DNA from 3 places in the Tumebacillus amylolyticus genome. Region 1 is predicted to be linked to each of the others. Evidence: predicted binding sites of a transcription regulator. Region 1 holds the regulator's gene; each other region holds the start of a gene.
The links. Region 1 encodes LexA, which represses DNA repair genes until DNA is damaged. Its sites were predicted from a motif close to CGAACATATGTTCG; they were not measured.
Positions count from the first base shown of each region.

Region 2: pcrA (DNA helicase PcrA) is a predicted target of LexA. The motif match lies at 2,158-2,171, and genes of this name have one in related genera.
Region 3: ruvC (crossover junction endodeoxyribonuclease RuvC) is a predicted target of LexA. The motif match lies at 3,630-3,643, and genes of this name have one in related genera.

Region 1 is NZ_JAEQNB010000006.1:188,514-195,569, reverse strand. It holds gene JJB07_RS18650 (YqjF family protein) at 1-487, shown strand, start outside; gene JJB07_RS18645 (glycosyl hydrolase family 18 protein) at 545-1,795, opposite strand; gene JJB07_RS18640 (LysM peptidoglycan-binding domain-containing protein) at 1,828-3,003, opposite strand; gene lexA (transcriptional repressor LexA) at 3,255-3,881, shown strand; gene nagA (N-acetylglucosamine-6-phosphate deacetylase) at 4,015-5,157, opposite strand; gene JJB07_RS18625 (serine hydrolase domain-containing protein) at 5,157-6,224, opposite strand; gene JJB07_RS18620 (carbohydrate ABC transporter permease) at 6,221-7,056, opposite strand, start outside.
Region 2 is NZ_JAEQNB010000001.1:794,357-801,412, forward strand. It holds gene rseP (RIP metalloprotease RseP) at 1-881, opposite strand, end outside; gene JJB07_RS03695 (AAA family ATPase) at 1,020-2,084, shown strand; gene pcrA (DNA helicase PcrA) at 2,217-4,457, shown strand; gene JJB07_RS03705 (bifunctional 3,4-dihydroxy-2-butanone-4-phosphate synthase/GTP cyclohydrolase II) at 4,473-5,675, shown strand; gene ligA (NAD-dependent DNA ligase LigA) at 5,710-7,056, shown strand, end outside.
Region 3 is NZ_JAEQNB010000003.1:539,922-546,977, reverse strand. It holds gene JJB07_RS12600 (LysM peptidoglycan-binding domain-containing protein) at 1-942, shown strand, start outside; gene JJB07_RS12595 (phosphotransferase) at 1,021-1,950, shown strand; gene JJB07_RS12590 (hypothetical protein) at 2,228-2,404, opposite strand; gene JJB07_RS12585 (CobW family GTP-binding protein) at 2,509-3,546, shown strand; gene ruvC (crossover junction endodeoxyribonuclease RuvC) at 3,695-4,198, shown strand; gene ruvA (Holliday junction branch migration protein RuvA) at 4,195-4,812, shown strand; gene ruvB (Holliday junction branch migration DNA helicase RuvB) at 4,827-5,825, shown strand; gene sigI (RNA polymerase sigma factor SigI) at 5,912-6,655, shown strand; gene JJB07_RS12560 (anti-sigma factor domain-containing protein) at 6,688-7,056, shown strand, end outside.

The DNA of each region.
Region 1 (7,056 bases):
TCGCGCCTACGTCACCCGTGACGGCAAGCCAGGTGTCTATTTTTTCAGCTTGGATGCCTCGAATCTCTTGGCGGTCTCTGTCGCTCGCGGAATGTTCTCTCTGCCTTATTTTCATGCTCAAATGTCCTCCATACAGAGACGAGACACCATTGAATATCAAAGTCAACGCATCCACAGCAACGCGCCTGCAGGGGAATTTGTCGCCGCGTATCGTCCGACCTCGGAGGTCTACTATGCGGAACCGGGCACGTTGGACCATTGGTTGACGGAGCGCTATTGCTTGTACACGATGCATGGAGGACACCTCTATCGCGGTGACATTCACCATGTTCCGTGGCCCCTGCGACAGGCAGGGGCAGAATTTGAGAAAAACACGATGCTGGACCGGCTGAACTTGCCGATTGACGATCCCCTCTCTCCTCCGATCCTCCACTACGTCGACTCCATCATGGCCCTGATCTGGCCGCTTGTGAAAGTAACTGGATAGACCTCGTCCACAACGTGACGGGAAAGCAAGCCATGCCGGAATCCTCGACATGGCTTTTTAGTTTCCATAATATATGTTACGGAAACGAGAACTCCCTTTCTTGATCTCTCCCCACCGATACCGCAGCAACGGCCATAAGCTGGGGTCCTCCATACCGAGCCGCCAAAGAGAAAGTCCCGCCAACCCATAGCGATTGAGGATCGTGACCTTCTGCGAAAGACTTGAGGTGTTCTCGAACCACACTTGATGGTCCACACCTTGGCTGTCTTGATAGACGTACATCGGCGTTTGACTAACCGGATCGAACTTCACGTGGACCCGATATTGGCGAGCGCGGTTCATCGCGCCCTCGAAGGAAAGGTATTCAGGGACTGTGCTGTTCTCCTTCCAATCGTAGGCGTATCCGGCGATGCCAAGCAAAATTTTATTCGCTGGAACGCCTGACGCCAACGCATGGCGCACCCCGGTCTCCGCCCAGGGAAGTGAACAGAGCGGCCCTGGCCCTGTCTGCAAGCGATGCTCTGTGTTCAGCAGCAACGCCACCAAGTCGGCCGCTCGCCCGATTCGCAACAAATCGTACGCTCCGGTATGGGGCACGCCGTGCGTTGTCGGCATCATCGGTACGTTGACGACCAATGTCCACCCGCGCAGCCGGCAGAGTCCGGCCAACTCCTCCACCCACTCCGCCAAGTGCTCCCGATCGCTCTCCTCCACGTCGACCCAATCGAGCCAGATGCCATCCAGCCCATATCGTGCATACGTGTACTCGACCGCTTCCAGCAAGTGTTTTCGATAGACGGTCATCGCTTGGTGAATGGTCTGTCGGGCATTGACATCGGAAGGATAGTAGAGGTTGGTCAGCGTCGCGATCACCTGCACCCCGCGCTCACGAGCTGTGCGCAACACCGATTCAATCTGTGCTTCTCCCGCGTAAGACTGCAACCGCCACGGTTCATCCGGCGCGACTTGGAACCAAAGTGGGAAGATTCCGCTCAAACCGTCTGCCCCGGTCTTGACCAAAGCCCGCTCACTTCCGGGATAGACACCCTCTGCCGCTGTATAGGCGGCAAACGCAAAGCGCGGGATGCGTGGCCGTTGAACTGGGGACGCTTTCACAGGCGGCTCGGCCACAGCTTTGGGCTTTGGCACTTGCAAGATTCGGCCGGGGGTCAGCACCGTGTCCAAGGACAGCTGATTCAGCCGGGCGATGGTCGCCGTCGTCGTTCGATAACGATTTGCGATAGATGACAGTGTGTCACCCTCCCGTACGATCACGTAGTGCAACTGCGTCGTGGATATGACCCCCACCTCCTCTTGATCTCCGTTCCACGTACGTGAATTTACTTTTGAATGGGAGACAACTTCGCGCGGATCGGACCCCATGACGCCGGGTCCTCCAATCCAAGTCGCCAGTGCAGGATACCGCCAAGGTGAAACCTGCGCACGAGGTCGAGCTTCAGCGACAGACTGCGAGCGTCCTCATACCAGACATGATGCAGTTCCCCACGCCCGTCTGTATAGTCGAAATGCGGCACGCGGTACGAGGGATGAAACTGAGCGGTCGCGTTGTGTTGACGGCGCAGACGTTGCACCGCTTCAAAAGACAGGGCCCGCGCGCCCGGACGATTGTCCGTCCAGTCATAGCCGTACGCCGCGATGCCTAACAAGATCTTGCGAGACGGGACACCCGTGTCGATCGCCAACCGCACCGTACGCTCCACCCAGGGAATCGATGCGACCGGGCCGGGTGTGCCTTGGTTGGCTTTGTGCTCGTCGTAGGTCATAATCCCGAGATAGTCGACGCTCGTCGCCAAACCCGGATAGTCGAAGTCCATCGAAAACGGCTGGTGATGCGCATCGCCCAACACACAGACGACGAGAAGTTTCCCCTGCTCATGCAGACGTGCCGCCAACTCGCGAACGAAGGACGTGTAATTCGCCGTATCCCCCGGTTTCAAACGTTCAAAGTCGAGGTTCACACCATCAAAACCATACTCTTCGACCGTGTGCAGGATGTTTCGGATCAAAATCGCCCGGTTGGCCGTGATGGCACTGTGCAAGACCTGCGTGCGCGACGCTCCGGGCCGCTTTTCGGTGTTGTGAAGGGACGCCAAGACCTTCACACCCCGCCCGTGTGCATCTCCGATCAACGTTCGGATCGTCGCCGGTGTCACGCGAGACTTGATTTGTCCGGCAGCGCCGAGGTTCAGATCAAACCAATACGGCGCAATCGCCGACAAGAGCCCGGCATGCTGATGAAACGAGTTCTGGCTGCCCGGTAAACTCACGCCCATCGGCCCTGCATGAAAGCCCAGCACAAACTGCTGACCGGCTTTCGGTTCTCGAGGGTCCCACGCTCTCGTCATGACTTTCACGACGTCGCCCTGCGCGAACCCTTGCATTCCGGGGTTGAGCCGGCGCAACTCCTCCGCCGTACATCCATAGCGCGCTGCAAGATCATCCAATGTCTCTCCTGCCTTGACGACGACAAAGGTGACCCGTGTTCCCTCCATCATCCGTACCCCCGTTCTTGGTGTTCTGTCGACACTATCCTATGCAGGCGATGGTCGATGTGAAAGCCGTCCAAGAACAAGAACATATGTTCTGTTTCTATCATAATGACGTCTATCTGTTCTTGTCAAGAAAAAACAAGAACTCATGTTTGTATCTAGTACCAGTGTGTGGTATAATTTCTGCTATAAACTAACATCGAACATATTTTCCCATTGATATACATCACGACTGGATATGAGGAGTTGTTCTGCCAATGCTGAAGCTGTCTAAGCGTCAACAGGAAATCATGGATTTCATCAAGAACGAAGTGCGGGCCAAGGGATATCCGCCGTCTGTCCGGGAGATCGGCGAAGCGGTCGGCTTGGCTTCGAGTTCTACTGTACACGGACATCTGGCTCGTCTGGAGCAGAAAGGCCTGATCCGCCGCGACCCCACCAAACCGCGCGCGATTGAAGTGCTCGATCTGGAAGCAGACACAGAGAGCGGCCGTTTCGAATACTCGACCGTCATGGCTCCGATCATCGGGAAAGTCACAGCGGGTCAGCCGATCACTGCGATTGAGAACGTTGAGGACTACTTCCCGCTGCCGACTTCGTTCGTCGGCGATTCGTCCGTGTTCCTGCTGAATGTCTCGGGAGATTCGATGATCGACGCCGGGATCTTCGACGGCGACCTCGTGATCGTCCGTCAACAGGCGACGGCAAACAACGGTGAAATCGTCGTCGCAATGACCGAAGACGATGAAGCGACCGTCAAACGCTTCTATAAGGAAGCCGATCACATCCGCCTCCAACCGGAGAACCCCTCGCTTCAACCGATGCGCTACAACAACGTCACCATCTTGGGCAAAGTCGTCGGCATCTTCCGCCACATCGACTAAGCACATCCTACGCCCGACTACCCTCTATACGTGAAAAAACGACCCTGTCGCCTTTGCCGACAGGGCCGTTCTTTTCCCGAGGTGCGTTCCTCTCCTCTACACCTCGTACAATCCCCTTTTCTGATGCTATTCTTTACGCCCGAAGTTCTCCTGCGATGTACGTCGCTCGAGCTTGCCGTGCCTCATCCAGCCACACAAAGTCCGCGTCGTATCCAACTGCGAGTGCCCCTTTGCGCCCTTGCAAACCAAGGACCGCCGCAGGCGTGGTGGAAGCCATCGCCACAGCTTTCTCCAGCGGAGCGTGCCCGAGTTCAACCATGTTGCGCACCGCACGATCGAGTGTCAACGTGCTGCCCGCCAATGTTCCGTCCACCAAGCGGGCTTCACCTCCGACCATGTACACATTCTGTCCGCCAAGGTCATATTCACCGTCCGCCATCCCGACGGCACGCATGCCGTCACTGACCAGCACGAGACGTTCTTGTCCTTTGACTTTGTAGAGAATGTTCATCACCGCCGGATGCACGTGTACCCCGTCCGCAATCAACTCTGTCGTCAAGTCATCATGGTACAGAGCGGCCCCGACCACGCCGGGCTCGCGATGATGCAAGCCGCGCATCGCATTGCAGCAGTGCGTCACATGTTGGAGTCCGTGTGCCATCGCACTTGTTACTTCATCGAACGTCGCATCGGAGTGTCCTACGGAGACCCGCACGCCTTGTTCGCTCAGGTACGCAATCACCTCAGCCGCCTCCGGATGTTCAGGCGCAAGAGTCACCAGTTTCAGCAACCCCTGCCCCGCTTCCACCAGCCGCTGTGCATCGCGCAACAACGGGCGAATGACATGCGATTCGTTTTGCGCGCCTTTGTAACGCAGGTTGATCCACGGCCCTTCCAAGTGAACCCCGAGCAAGGATGCCCCAACCGGTTCACGACGAGCAAATTCTGCACACGTGCGGAGCACGCTGAGGAGATGCTCCAAGTCCCCGGTCAAAGTCGTCGCGAGAAACCCGGTGACGCCATACGTCGCCAAGCCTCGCGAGATCGTCTCCAAAGCCTCCAAACTTCCATCCATCACGTCCGACCCATGCACCCCATGCACATGCAAGTCCAGATACCCCGGCACGAGAATCCCCGTCTCATACACGGCATCCGGCACGTCTCCGTCACGCAGCGGCCCGACATACGTGAATCGTCCGTCTTCGCAGACCAGCACTTGATCGTCGTGGAACTTCCCTTCGATCAGCGCTCGGCCTTGCAAGATGTGTTTCTTCATTAATAGTCCTCCTCAGAAAAAACGGCTGCATGCAGGTTCCGCCGCCAAACCGCGAGATCGGACGGAGTTGGATGCAAGCGATTGGTCAACGAGACAACCACCAGACCCGACACCGGATCTACCCAGACAGCCGTACCCGTAAACCCTGTATGACCGAAAACATGCGGCAAAAATGTCTCACCTGCCCAGACACCCATCTCCCAGCCAAGTCCTCTCGACAGCCCCAAACCTGCCGTGTGATTTGTCGTTGCCAACTGCACAAGCTCCGGCGTGAGGAACCCTCGCCCGCCTGCCGCCCACATTTGCGCGTAACGGGCCACGTCCGCCACCGTTGAGAACAACCCGGCGTGACCGCTGACTCCGCTCAGTCCATAGTGGCAATTGCCATCGTTCACCGCTCCGCAAATCGTCTGTGCCCGCCATGGGAACCGTTCGATCTCCGCGTCTGTCGCATAGTCTCGGCACATCGTCCGTTCGATGGCGTTCCCCACTTCAGTGGCAACGACATTTTTTCCCGCTGGATGATAGCCTGTGTCTACCATTCCCAGAACTCCAAACGCTTGTTCGCGAGCGATATCCTCGAGCGGTTTCTGCCAGATGTCCTCCAACACGAAGCCGAGCAAGATCATGCCGAGATCGGAGTAGAGGGCCCGAGTCCCTGGTTCGTACACCAAAGTCTCGGCCTCGATCCGCGTGCGATAGTCCGCTTTCCCCTGCCTCCATAAATAGAAGGGCTTCCATGCTGGAAGCCCCGAGGTGTGGGTGAGCAGATGATGTACAGATATTCCGTGCCCCGGCAACACCGGGCGGTCTACTTCCAACCGCCCCTCTTGCACGGAGCGCAACACGGCAGGAAGCGTCGCGATGACCTTGGTCAACGACGCGATGTCAAAAACGGCATCGACCGTCATCGGCCTCCGCCGTGGAGTGACCTCGGCATATCCGCGAGCCGCCTCCACGAGAACCTCGCAACCTTCTGAGGTTACGCGGCTGACATGTACGACGGCTCCTGCGAAGAGACTGTCTGCCAAGCCTTGCTCCACCACATCGAGAACGCGCGATCTCATTCCTTCACGCCGCCCAGTGTCAAGCCCTTGATGAAGTGACGTTGGAACGCGACGAACACGACGATCATCGGAACGGCCGCCACTGCCGCGCCGCTCATCAGCAGCTTGAAGATCGCCAGGTTCTGGTCTTGCAACGTCTTCAATCCGACCGGCAGCGTGTAGAGGTCCGCATCGTTGAGCACGATGATCGGCCAGAGGAACGAGTTCCAGACATTCATGAAGGTGAAGATGCCAAGCGTCGCCAGCGCCGGTTTGGCAAGCGGCACGACGATCGTCCAGAACGTTTTCCACTCCGAGGCGCCGTCGATCTTGGCGGCTTCGAGCAGATCAGACGGAATCGAGAGCATGTATTGGCGCATGAGGAACACGCCAAACACCATGCTGAGGTCGGGCAAGATCAGCGCCCAGTGCGTGTTCATCAGACCCAAGTTCTGAACCATGATAAACAGCGGAACCAGCGTGATCTGACCGGGAATCATCATCGTCCCGACGATCAACCAGAAAAACAGCTTGCGACCGGGGAATTCCTTTTTCGCCAGTGCATAACCAGCCATCGTGTCGAGCACGAGAATCCCCACCGTCACCACGACGGCGATGTACGCGGAGTTGAAGAACCACCGCCAGATGTTGGTGCTTTGGAACAATTGCTGGAACCCGGCAAACGTGTCATGGAGGATCAGACTGCGGTTCTCCGGATGCGTGAAAAACTCCACGATCCCCATCGGGATGAGCTTCGGTGGATCGGCTTCCACGTAGTTCGGCAATTGCAACGCCGTGGAGAACACCCAATACAGCGGAAGCAAGGAGATGATCGCCCAGACGAAGAGCACGA
Region 2 (7,056 bases), on a different contig from region 1:
CCGTCAAGCGCCGGGAACGGCATGATGTTCAGCACGGCGAGGTTGCACGAGAGGAACGCCACGATATACAGGAAGTCAGGCACGCCGGTTTGCGAAGCTTCGCCCGTGATGCGGACGATCTCGACCGGACCGCCGATTTCTTTGAGCGAGACGCCGCCGGTGACGAGCATCTTGAAGCCTTCGAAGACTTTGCTTGTGATCTTGCCGGTGTCGGTGAACGCATCGTTGACGCTCTGCCCGAAACTACCTTGCTTGACCCATTGCGTCGATTGCTTCGGTTGAACCCCGATCATGACCGACGAGTTGACTTTGCGCGGAGTGACGGTGATCGGCATCGTCTGGTCGCCGCGCTTGATCTCCAAGGTCATCGGTTGTCCTTCGTGAGCTTTGACTTTCTCCGAGAAGCTTTCGAACGAAGAGAATTTCTCGCCGTCCACGCTCTGAATCACGTCGCCCGACTTGATGCCGGCTTCAGAAGCCGGAGAAGACGCGCTGACTTGATCGATCACGTTGGACACTTGCGCGGTCGGATGTCCGTAGAGGTTGTACATCAACAAGAGAATCACGAACGCGCCCAGCAAGTTCATGATTACGCCCGCAACGATGACGAGAATCCGCGCTGCGATCGGGCGGTTATTGAAACTGTCAGGTGCATCTGCCGCTTCGGGATTGTCTTCTCCCAACATCTTCACGTAGCCGCCGAGCGGAATCCAGTTCAGGCGGTAGGCGATTCCTTTGCGCTTGTGCTTGATGATCGCCGGGCCAAAGCCGATGGCGAACTCTTCGACGCGAACGCCGACCGCACGTGCAGCCCAGAAGTGTCCCAGCTCGTGGATGAAGATGAGGAACCCAAGTGCGAGTAGGGCCATCACGATATTCATTCGTTGCATCACTCCCGTATCTAATATGTAGGCAGAAGCATCCGATCATACTTATGACACGTAAAAACCTTATATTCTCTATTATAGCATAAAAAATGGTGCATCCTAAGCCTGAAGAACGAAGGAGGGACATCCCCAATGCCCGTGTTGACCTTGTACGTCGGTTTTCCAACGCTTTCCAAGACCCGAGCAGCCCAACAACATGCCGCGAAAACGGGCGCTCTCCTCATCTCGGTCGTTGATGATAAAGTGGAAAAAGTCCCCCGCGACGTCTCGGACGCGGTCAAAACCGGAGGATCGGTGGTCATCGACGCCCCGCACCGTTTGCCGAAACATAGAAAACTCTACCTCGAACTCGCCCGCCGTCACGGCTATCAGACAGAGGCGGTGTACCTCAACATCCCGCTCGAGCAGGCAGAGGCCGACTCTTCGGAGGACCGCCGCATCTTGCAAAAATACCAGCGTCACCTCCAAGTGCCCACCGATGTCGAGGACTTCGACAACCTCGAAGTTCACACGACGGAGGAAGTGCTGGCGGAGGCGCAGGCTTTTTTTCACGAACAGGAGAAGCAATTGCTTCGCGATCCGGTGAAGTTGATTCACAGTCTGGAAGCGGACGGTCGGTTGCAGAAGTGGTTGCCCGAACTTGCGAACGCCATTCCCGTGGATCAGCACAACCCGCACCATCGTTTCACGGTCTACGAGCACATCCTCAAAGCAACCGCCGTCGTCGCGGGCTCCTCGCTCAAGCACGTCTGGACGATGCTCTTGCACGACATCGGCAAAGCGTATCCGGGAATCAAGCAATTCACGGGCTTTTTCAACCAAGATTATGAACGTTTTCGAAAAAAAGACTTCGTCCTCATCGAGAACGGGGCGGACATCCGCGACGGTCGCGATTCCGGGGAGTTCTACGTGGTGAAGGGAGCGAAAGTCCCCAAGGAGTTCATCTCCACCGACTTGAACGGCCACTTCTACCAGCATGAGAACATAGGCGCCCAGATGGCGTTTCGCGTGCTGACCCGCTTCGGCTACCCGCCCGACTTTGCGCGGGAAGTGATGACGCTGATCCAGTTTCACATGACGCTTCCGTTTGAAAAAGACACCTGCGACTTGAACGAACTGCGCAAGTTTTACGACAAAGTCGGACGCTATGCCCCCGATCTGGTGTTGGTTCGCTTGGCAGACGCAAGAGGGAAATAAATAAGCATACGCTCGAAGAGCCCGGAGGTTTCAAAGAACGGGCTCTTTTTTTGTAAGACAGATTCTTTGTCAGAGAACGGATGTTTGCTATACTGGTAGGAGCGACTACGAACTTAACATGAGGTGTTGCACATGTTTTCCATACAGAACGCGGACTCGATCTTGCAAGGATTGAATCCGCAACAGCAGGAAGCGGTCAAGCATTCGGTGGGGCCGCTCTTGATCATCGCAGGGGCGGGCACGGGGAAAACCAGCGTCCTGACCCGGCGCATCGCGTATATGATTTCCGAGCGCCGCATCGCCCCGTGGCACATCCTCGCCATCACGTTCACGAACAAAGCCGCCGCCGAGATGCGCGAGCGTGTCGAGGGACTGATTGGACCGACGGCGCACGATGTGTGGATTTCGACGTTCCACTCCATGTGCGTGCGCGTGCTGCGCCGCGATGCGGTGAAACTGGGCTATTCGAATTCGTTTACCATACTCGATGCGGGCGACCAACTGACCGCCGTCAAGCAAGTGCTCAAGGAACTCAACCTTGACCCGAAAAAGTTCGACCCGCGCGGCTTGCTCGCGATGATCTCGAATGCGAAAAACGAGCTGATGACCCCCGACGCGTTTGCCAAAACGGTGCGGGACGGCGACGTTTTTGGCAAGACGGCGATTGACGTCTACCAAGCGTACCAACGCAAACTGAAAGCAAACAACTCGTTTGACTTCGACGATCTCATTATGAAGACCGTCTACCTGTTCGAGAATCACGACGACGTGCTGACCTACTACCAGAACCGGTTGCACTACTTACACGTCGACGAGTACCAAGACACCAACCGAGCGCAGTACAAACTGGTCCAACTGCTCGCCAAAAAGCAACGCAACATCTGCGTCGTCGGCGACTCCGACCAGTCGATCTACGCCTGGCGCGGTGCGGACATCTCGAACATCTTAAACTTTGAAAAAGACTACCCCGACGCCACCGTCATCAAATTGGAACAGAACTACCGCTCTGTCGGACGCGTCTTGAAAGCGGCCAACGAAGTCATCCGCAACAACATGGAACGCAAGGAGAAAAACCTCTGGTCCACCAAGGATGAAGGCGACGCGATCAAGATGTACAAAGCGTACGACGAGCATACGGAAGCGCATTTCGTCGTCGGACAAGCCATCGAGCACGTGAAGCAGGGCGGGAAGTATTCGGACATCGCCGTGCTCTACCGCACGAACGCCCAGTCCCGTGTCATAGAGGAAGCGATTATCAAATCGGACGAGCATGTCCCGTACCAGATCTTCGGCGGCCTGAAGTTCTACGAGCGCAAGGAGATCAAGGACATCCTCGCCTACCTGCGTCTGATCGCCAACCAGAACGACGACCTCTCGTGGGAGCGGGTCATCAACGTGCCCAAGCGCGGCGTCGGCAACACGTCCGTGGATAAAATTCTCAGCTTCGCCCGCCAGCAGGGCATCTCTGCTTTTGAAGCGTGCAAGGAAATCGACCACATCGGGATCAAAGGCAAGGGCGCCGCTGCGATTCGCGAATTCGTCTCGCTGATCTCGATGTTCGCAGAGCAAGTCAAGTACACCCCGCTCACCGATGTGGCGAACGATGTCATGGACAAGACCCTCTACCGCCAAGAGCTCGAGTTGGAAAAAACGCTCGAAGCCGACGCGCGTCTGGAGAACTTGGACGAATTCCTGTCGGTTACGGCAGAGTTTGACCAGAAGCACGAAGTCACCGAAGAGGACCGTCTGATCGAGTTCTTGGGTGAAGTCGCCTTGCTTGCCGACAGTGAACAAGCGCAAACCAACCTCGAAGACGCGGACGAGAAAGCGTCTCGTGATTCGATCACGATGATGACGCTTCATGCGGCCAAAGGGTTGGAGTTCCCCGTGGTCTTCCTCGTTGGGCTCGAAGAGGGTGTGTTCCCAAGTGCGCGGGCGATGATCGAAGACCCGACCGAAGTCGAAGAGGAACGCCGTTTGATGTACGTCGGGATCACACGGGCAGAGGAGAAACTCTTCATCTCGTACGCGACTTCGCGCATGCAATACGGCCAGATGAAAATGAACCCGCCGTCGCGTTTCTTAAAGGAAATTCCTTCGGAACTCGTCGAGGAATTCGGCATTCGCCGTCAACCGGTCAACCAGAACCGCGAGAAGCCGACGACTAATCTCGGCACGCGCATTCCGGCGAACTTCGGGGCGGACATGAGCCTCACGTGGGAGATCGGCGAGCAGGTGGAGCACCGCAAGTGGGGCACCGGCACGATCGTTGAAACGGAGAAGGGCGGCGATGACTTGGAATTGCACATTCAGTTCCCGGGCCAAGGCGTGAAAAAACTTCTCGCCAAGTTTGCGCCGATTACGAAAGCTTAGAGGAGGCACGGAGAGATGGCGAACTTCAATTCCATCCCAGAAGCACTGGAAGACCTGCGCAAAGGCAAAGTCATCATCGTAGTCGATGATGAAGACCGCGAGAACGAAGGGGATTTCATCGCGCTTGCTGAGCATGCGACGCCCGAAGTGATCAACTTCATGATTACAGAAGGCCGCGGTTTGGTCTGCGTTCCGATTTCGGAGAAGCGTGCCCGCCAACTCGGACTCACCACGATGGTAGAGGAGAACACCGACTCGCACGGCACCGCCTTCACCGTTTCGGTCGATGCGAAGGACGGCACAACCACGGGAATCTCGGCGTATGAGCGCTCTGTAACCGTCCAGCGCTTGATCGACGAATCGGCAGTCGGCACAGATTTCAAAAAACCGGGCCACATCTTCCCGCTGATCGCCAAGGATGGCGGCGTACTGCGCCGCGCCGGGCATACGGAAGCGGCTGTCGACCTCGCAATTCTGTCCGGCTCCTATCCGTCGGGCGTCATCTGCGAAGTTTTGAACGAGGACGGCACGATGGCGCGCGTTCCCGACCTTGAAGTCATCGCCGCCAAACATCATCTGAAAATGATCACCATTGCAGACCTGATCGCGTATCGCAAAAGCACGGAGACGCTGATCAACCGCGTCGTCGATGTCCGCATGCCGACCGAATTCGGCGATTTCCGCATGGTCGCGTATACGAACATCATCGACGACAAAGAACACGTCGCGATGGTCAAAGGCGACATCTCTCCGGATGAAGCGGTGCTCGTTCGCGTACACTCCGAATGTCTGACCGGCGATGTGTTCGGTTCCTGCCGTTGCGATTGCGGTCCGCAAAAGGAAGCCGCCCTGCGTCAAATCAACGAAGCGGGCAAAGGCATCCTGCTCTACATGCGCCAAGAAGGTCGCGGCATCGGGCTGATCAACAAGCTCAAAGCGTACCAACTGCAAGACAAAGGCTATGACACCGTTGAAGCCAACGAACAACTCGGTTTCGCAGCCGATTTGCGCGAATACGGCATCGGGGCGCAGATTCTCCAAGACCTCGGCGTTCGCAAGATTCGTCTGCTCACCAACAACCCGCGCAAAATCGCCGGCATCGAAGGACACGGTCTTCAAGTTGTGGAACGAGTGGCCATCCAGATGGAGCACAACCCGAACAACGAAGACTACCTGAAGACCAAGAAAAGCAAACTTGGACATATGCTGAACATCTAAATCATCAAACAACCAATTTCCCGGAAAAAAGAGCATGCGAGTATCTGCATGCCCTTTTTTCACGTACATACGAGGTGAGACGAACGTGCAGGAGAGAATGCGCGAGTTGATCGCACTGTTGAACGAATATGATTACCACTACTACACGTTGGACAAACCGAAAGTAACCGACTCCGAGTATGACCGTCTCTATGACGAACTTCGTCGTCTCGAAGCAGAAAGCGGCGTCGTACTGCCCGACTCGCCGACCCACCGAGTCGGCGACGTGACGGTCGATACGTTTGTCGAGCACAAGCATTTGGCGCGGTTGTGGAGTTTGGACAAAGCCCAGAGCACGGACGACCTGCGCGAATGGGACAAGCGTGTGCGGAAACTGATCGACGACTTCAACACCAAGAATCCTGACGAAGACCCCTTGCCCGCTCCGACGTACTTATTGGAACAGAAGTTTGACGGGCTGACGATCAATTTAACGTACGACGGCGGTTCTCTCGTGCAAGCGGCGACCCGTGGACGAGGAATCGTCGGGGAGTCTGTGTTGCCGCAAGTCAAGACGATTCGCAGCATTCCGCTCTCGATCGACTACCGAGGTCTGTTCGAAGTGCAGGGCGAAGTGATCATGCCCCTGTCCGAATTGGAACGCTACAACCAAAAAGCGATCGAAGTCGGCGCAGAACTTTTGAAAAACGCCCGCAATGCGGCCGCCGGAGCCATCCGTCAGAAAAGCGTGGAAGTGACGGCGAAGCGCAACCTCGACGCCTACTTTTACGGAATCGGGTATGCGGCGGAGTTGGAGTTCGAGACGCACGAAGAAATGACGGCGTTTTTGCGTGCGAACCGGATCAAAGCGGGCTCGTACAGCAAAGCGTTCACCTCTCTCGACGACTTGGTCGCGGAGATTGAGCGTTTTGACAGAGAGGACCATCCGCAACTCGACTACTTGATCGACGGGATGGTCATCAAGATCAACGACATCCGCACGCGACAAGTCCTCGGCTTCACCGACAAATTCCCGCGTTGGGCGGTTGCTTTTAAATTCGAAGCCGAGGAGTATTCAACGATTCTGCACAGCGTGGTCTGGGACGTCGGACGCACCGGCAAGATTACACCGACGGCGCTCCTGGAGCCTGTCGATATCGGCGGCGTCACCGTGCAACGTGCGACCTTGAACAACTGGGGAGACATTCAACGCAAGGGCGTGGACGTCGGATGCCGTGTGGCCATTCGCCGTTCCAACGATGTCATCCCGGAAGTGTTGTACAAGTTGGACGACGAAACGCTGGAAACCCACCCGATTGAAAAACCGGAGAATTGCCCGAGTTGCGGACATGAACTGGTCGAGAAGGGGGCGCACATCTTCTGCCCGAACGTGACAGGCTGT
Region 3 (7,056 bases), on a different contig from region 1:
CTGATCGCCGCCAATCCCCAGATTGCAAACCCCGATCAAATAGACGTCGGTATGCAAATCAACATCCCGGGCACGGGCATGTCGCCGGGTGAACCTGAGGTCACCCCAACTCCTGATGCAACCGATGAAGGCGGAGCAGTACCGGCTCCGACGGCAGAACTCCCTGAACCGGCCCCCGCGCCGACACCAGCCCCTGCCGAACCGCAAGCGTACCCGTCCGTTCCAAAATGGGAAGGGCTTTGGAAGTACGTGGTCAAACATGGTGACGATGTGCTGAAAATCGCCAAGCAAGTCGGCGTCACCATCGAGATGTTGAAAGCTGCCAACCCGCAGTTGGCGCACACGCTGCACTTGGATAAGATCTATCCCGGCCAAGTGCTGAACATCCCCTCGTCCGGGATGAAACCCAAAACCAGCAATCCCGGCATGACCAAAGAGCAAATGACCGCCCCGGTCGCTCCGGTTTCGCCGTTCACTACCCAAGAACAACTTACCACGCCGAAGGAGATGGTCACGATGGAAAAACCGATCAACATCACCCCGCCGCCGATGCCCGTAGAAATGCCGATGCCTGCTCCGGCCCCGATGACCCCGCACATCGATTTGAACCTGCAATACGCGCCGCACAAAGACAGCCATAACAACACCAACATCAACTGGCAGCTGCAAAACCTCAAACCGCAAGTTCAGGCGCCGGTGGTCATGCCGCAAGAGCATCACTACATGCACCATCACCCGATGGTGATGATGTACATCCCGGTCTCCACCAAGAAAAAGCACAAAAAGAAATGCCACAAAAAAGTCAAAAAATGCGGATGCCATCAACAACACCACCATCACCCGCACGCAGAACACATGCACCATCAAATGCTGATGGCGTCCATGATCAACCAGCAACACATCGGCATGATGCCGAAGACGTTCTACCGCGACGAAGACTAAGCAATGCCGATGCCGGATAGGGGGCCGCACAGGCTCCCTTTTTTCATAGAGAAGGGAGGGAGTTCCGATGGGGGAGAGTTGATCGCGAAGTTGGAACAGGGCTTCGGACTCCGCATCCACCGCCGTGTGAAACTGCGCACCGTCACGGGCATGCAGACATCCGGCGGCGCGATGATCCTGAAACGCTATGACGGGGACGGGATGCGCAGACGTTTGGAAGCGCTGTCGGACGCCTTGGATCGCGTGTTGTTGGCAGGCGTCGAAGTGGCACCCTACTTGCGCACAAACCAAGGAGTTCCCTATATGGCCGATCGCGGTGGGCTCTACACGATCCAACCGTGGCTTCAAGGCCGGCATCTGTCGCTCAAATCAGCGGATGAACGCAAGGCAGCCGCCCGTGCGTTGGCTCAGTTGCATGCCGTTCCGGCGGGCAAGGGCAGCAAAAAAGCGTTCTATCTGCGCGTCCCGCCCTTGTCGGAAAAGTACCGCCATCGTCTCGAACGGGCACAGGTTGCCACGTTCAAAGACCCGGATTTGCGCGACATGTGGCGTCCGTTTCAAGAACAGGCTCGTGAATCGGTCGTTCAGCTCCAAGGCATGGCGTTGGAACGGGCACTCGACCGCGACTTGCGCCACGGTTCGCTTTGTCACCGCGACCCGGCCCCGCATAATTTTATGTGGCACGGGGAGGGCGCGGCGCTGATTGATTTCGATCTGGCGGGGTACGACGTGCGGGCGCACGATCTCTACCAACTGATGAACCATTCTCTGTATCTGAACGGGTGGGAGCCGGGCTTGTTCTCCGAAATGATCGAGGCGTATGAGCGGGTCTTGCCGCTGGACGTTGACAACCGCCGTGTTCTGCAAGCGCTGATGCTCTATCCCTCGCTTGTCATCCGCGAATGGTACGACTTTGGCAAGACGGGCAAACGCGACTCGCTGCGGGTTCGGCTCGCTTGGGCACAGATCCAAGAAGAGAAACGACGGTCTCAAGTCTGCTTTCTATAAAAAAAGGCACATCGCGCGCGGGCGGTGTGCCTTTTTCATTTGAAAGGGGGTCGTTCAGGAGCCAAGCGTCTGTGAGGACTTCGGCTCCTCCTGTTGATCTCCCCGCGCGATCATGATCAAACCTGTACTTACGACTGCCAACAACAGTATGAGGGCCACGATACTCGACAGCACACCGCTCACCTTCCCTTTTCCTTACAAATTTGTTCATCATCTCTATAGACGATGGACGAACCCATTTGGTTTCAGGGAAAATTGCGGGAAATCTGAAATATTTTTAAGCGCTTTCGAGTTTGCGGCGGGAGAAGCCTTCCATGAGGAGCAATCCGGCGATCCAACCGCCGAGGAAGGGGTAGAGTTTATGCCCGTTGACCGCGTAGAGGATCACCCCGGCACAGTACGCCGCCGCACCGGCGATGAAGTAGAGGCGGGCTGTTTTTTTCAGTCGAACCACCTCGCTTTTCGAAATGTTTACTTCTACTTTATTGGGGTTTGATTGTCCAATATGTGTGGTTTCGGTATACTGAGGGAAGTTGAATGGGAACGGAGTGAAGCGAGATGGACGTGATGGATACGCGCATGCCGGTGACATTGTTGACCGGAGCTTTGGGAAGTGGCAAGACGACGTTGCTCAACCGGATTCTTTCGGAGCAGCACGGAATCAAATTTGGGGTGATCGTCAACGAGTTTGGGGAGTTGTCGATCGACCATCATCTGGTGGTCGGAACGGACGAGCAGGTGGTGGAATTGGCGAACGGCTGTGTTTGTTGCACGGTGCGGGAAGATTTGTTGGATGCGATCTCGCGGATTTTGAAGAAGCAAAGCGGGATTGAGTATCTAGTGGTGGAGACGACGGGGCTGGCCGACCCTCGGCCGGTGGCGCAGACGTTTTTGCATGAAGAGCTGTGTGAAGAGGTGCGGTTGGATGCGATCTTGACGGTGCTGGATGCGGCGAACTTCCATGAGAACCTCATCCGTTCGGGGACCACAATCGACCAAATTCTTGCGGGAGATATCTTGCTGTTGAACAAAGTCGATTTGGTGAGCGACGCGATGCGACATGAAATTAAGGAAGAGATCGGCGACCTCAACCCCGCCGCCCGACTCCTCGAGACGGTAAACGGCGAGGTGGACCTCCGCCTGATCATCGACGTAGACGTGCATCGCGGGGGCGTTGAATCAGAGAACGCGGCAGACTTTGCTGGTGCGGCTGACCTTGGCAGTGCGTCTGACGATGCCTTGGGCGGCGACTTTGTTTCGTTTGCGAAGTTGTCGGCGACGGCGAAGACGGGGTCTCATCTGAGTCGTGAGGAAATTTCCTCTGTGTCGTTCACGACGAAGTATGCGTTTGACTACGAACGCCTCGGGGAATTTCTGGAGTCTCTGCCCAAGAATATCTTCCGTGGCAAAGGCTTGATCTGGATCGAAGGCTACGACGCACAACTGCTGTTCCACTTGGTCGGCGACCGCTCCACGGCAACCCTGCACACCCCGTGGCCGGAGGGTCCGCGCGAGTCCAAACTGGTCTTGATCGGCCAACAACTCGACCGCGAGGACCTGCTCGCCCGACTCGACGCCTGCCTGTTGAAAAACTGATCAAAAAGCGCCATTCCCTGCGCGGAATTGGCGCTTTTTGATTTATTTACCATCGTTTTTTTTTCGTATCTATGATAAAAAAGGAAATGTATGTTCGGCTATGGAATACATTTATCCTCAGGCTGTCTTTTTTTTGAGGAGGTAGTACATGCGAATCTTAGGAATTGACCCCGGCTACGGGCGCACGGGTTACGGTGTCGTGGACTCGATTGGCAACCGGATCAAGTCGGTCGAATATGGCTGTATCGAAACCAAACCACATACCCCGCTCCCCGATCGCCTCGTAGACATCTACGGTGCCGTCCGAGAAGTGATCGCCCGCCTGCAACCGGAAGCGGTCGCCGTGGAGCAGATTTTCTTCTCCAAATCTGTCACCACCGCCATCGACGTCGCCCAAGCGCGCGGCGTCGTCTTGCTCGCAGCTCGCGAAGCAGGGCTTCCGCTCGCCGAATATACCCCGATGCAAGTCAAGCAATCGGTCGCCGGCTACGGCAAAGCTGACAAAAAACAAATGCAGGAAATGGTGCGGATGTTCCTCGGCCTCGCAAACATCCCGAAGCCGGACGACGCCGCCGATGCGCTCGCCGTTGCGATTACACACGCGCACAACGCCCCCTTCCTGAATCGGGTGGAAAGGATGAAGCTCAAGTGATCGCATTCGTCGAAGGCCCTGTCGAAATTCAAGAGCTCGACCACGTCGTGCTCAACGTAAACGGCGTCGGGTACCGCGTGTTCACCACGGGAACCACCGCGTACCAAAGCAACCTCGGAGACAAACTTCGTCTCTACACGCATCATCACATTCGCGAGGACGCCCACCTGCTGTTCGGGTTCAACACACGGGAGGAGTGCGAACTGTTCGGTCGTTTGAACAACGTCTCCGGAATTGGGCCCAAAGTCGCGATGGCGATCATCGGCGCCGGGTCTCCCGGTCAAGTGGTGTTTGCCGTGCGCAACGAGGACGTGGATTTTTTGACAAAGTTGCCGGGAGTCGGAAAAAAAACCGCCCAGCGCCTGATTCTCGACCTCAAAGACAAGCTGGACGACCTGGCGTCCGTTTTCCCGACCACACCTTTGTCTCAGACACAAAAAGCGCCGTCTAAGTCTAAAGGTCTAGGAACAGAGCTATTTGAGGCACTTTTGGCCCTCGGGTATAATGAGAAGGAAGCGCACGGGGCTGTCCGCGACATCGCGGGCGAAGTAGAGCCGGGCATGAAGCTGGAAGACCAGATCAAGCTCGCACTCAAACAGCTGATGCGTATGTAGAGGAGAGTTCAGCCTTGGAAGAGCGAGTTCTGTCATCCGATTACCAGAACGAAGATGGAGACCAAGAGACGTTGCGCCCACGGTTTTTGCACGAGATGATCGGGCAACGCCAGGTGCGCGACAATCTGAAAGTGTATATCGAAGCTGCCAAGATGCGTCGGGAAGCGCTCGACCATGTCTTGTTCTACGGCCCGCCGGGCCTTGGCAAGACCACGCTGTCGAACGTCATCGCCAACGAAATGGGTGTCAGCATACGCACCACCTCGGGGCCGGCGATTGAACGCCCCGGCGACTTGGCTGCTCTGCTCACGAACCTCTCTGAGGGGGATGTGCTGTTCATTGACGAAATACACCGGATTAACCGAAGTGTCGAAGAAGTGTTGTACCCGGCGATGGAAGACTTCGCCTTGGATATTATCATCGGCAAAGGACCGGGCGCACGCTCGGTTCGGCTGGACCTGCCGCCCTTCACGTTGATCGGGGCGACGACGAGAGCGGGGATGCTCTCGTTGCCGTTGCGTGATCGTTTTGGAGTGGTCAGCCATTTGGAATACTATGACGTTGCAGATTTGCAAAAAATCATCGTGCGATCGGCGGAGATTTTTCAAGTGCCGATCTTGCCGGACGGCGCGTTGGAGATGGCGAAGCGATCTCGGGGAACCCCGCGGATTGCCATTCGTCTGCTCAAACGCGTGCGAGACTTTGCGATGGTGCAGGGCGACGGCGTGATCTCACAGGAATTGGCGGACCACGCGCTCAAGTTGATTCAGATCGACTCGCTCGGTCTCGATTCGGTTGACCACAAGCTGTTGCTCACCATCATCGACAAGTTCGGAGGGGGTCCGGTCGGACTCGATACGATCGCGGCGACGATTGGCGAAGAGTCCGACACGATCGAAGACGTGTATGAGCCGTATCTCTTGCAAATCGGATTTTTACAGCGGACCCCGCGTGGTCGCATCGTCACCCCACATGGGTACAAACACTTCGGACGGACGCCGAAAACCACGTAATCGACAAAAATTTTTGGCGAACCCCGTTGAATGCCCCACAAAGGAAACAACGTATGCGAAATCCTATAGCAAGCGAGGTGGAATGGGTGGGTATCTTACCGTTCCGACGCAAAAAAGCGGACGAAACGACTGACCTCCATCAGTTGCTGACCCGCACACGAAGCGGAGATGAGGAAGCACGCAACCAGATCCTGAGAGACTACATTCCGTTTGTGGCCAAAAGCGCCTCCCAAGCTACGGGACGGTACATTCGCCGGGGGCAGGACGACGAGTTCAGTGTTGCACTCACCGCCTTTAACGAAGCGATTGAACGCTATGATTTGGACCGCGGCACGAGTTTCTTGGCGTTTGCCGACACGGTGATCAAGCGTCGCCTGATCGACTATTTCCGTTCGAAACAGGCGAAGGGACGCGATCTGCCGTTCTCGGACTTTGAAGTCGAAGATGAGGAAGACAACATCATCAACTACGTCGAAGTGCAGAAGTCGGTCGAACAACATCAAAAGCAACTGGAAACAGATGCGCGACGTGAGGAGATCATGCGGTTCACCACGATGCTGATGGACTTTGAGATCTCCATGGACGAATTGGTCGACATCTCGCCCAAGCACCAAGATGCGCGCGAAAACGCAATTGAAGTGGCAAAGGCTTTGGTCGCACAGCCCGAACTTCGGGATTATCTCATCACGAAAAAGTCACTACCCCTGAAGGCACTGATGAATCATGTGGCAGTTTCCCGCAAGACGATCGAACGACAGCGCAAATACATCATTGCGGTTTCGTTGATCCTGATCGGAGACTTCGACATGCTGCAAGATTACATCATGTAGCAACATGGCACGAGAGGAGAGGGGGGTTGTCGATGCAAAACAAAGGGATCGTCATGCAGATCGCCAACGAACAGGCGATCGTCATGACCAAAGACTGTCAATTTCGTAAAATACCTTTCCTCGACGGGATGGCCGTCGGACTGGAAGTTGAACTTCCGGGAGAACTCCGATCGGTTCCCTCCACGAACAAAACCAAGAAGTCTTGGTACGCCAAACCTTGGCGCAAGACTTCCTTGGTCGCAGCATCCGTTCTGTTGGCGGTTGGCTTATGGGGAAGCCAATCGTTCCTCGGAGAGACGCCGGCGTACGCGTACGTCACGGTGGATATCAACCCGAGTGTAGAACTGTCGATTGACAAGAATCAGGAAGTGCTTGCAGCTGTAGCGCTCAACGAAGAAGCT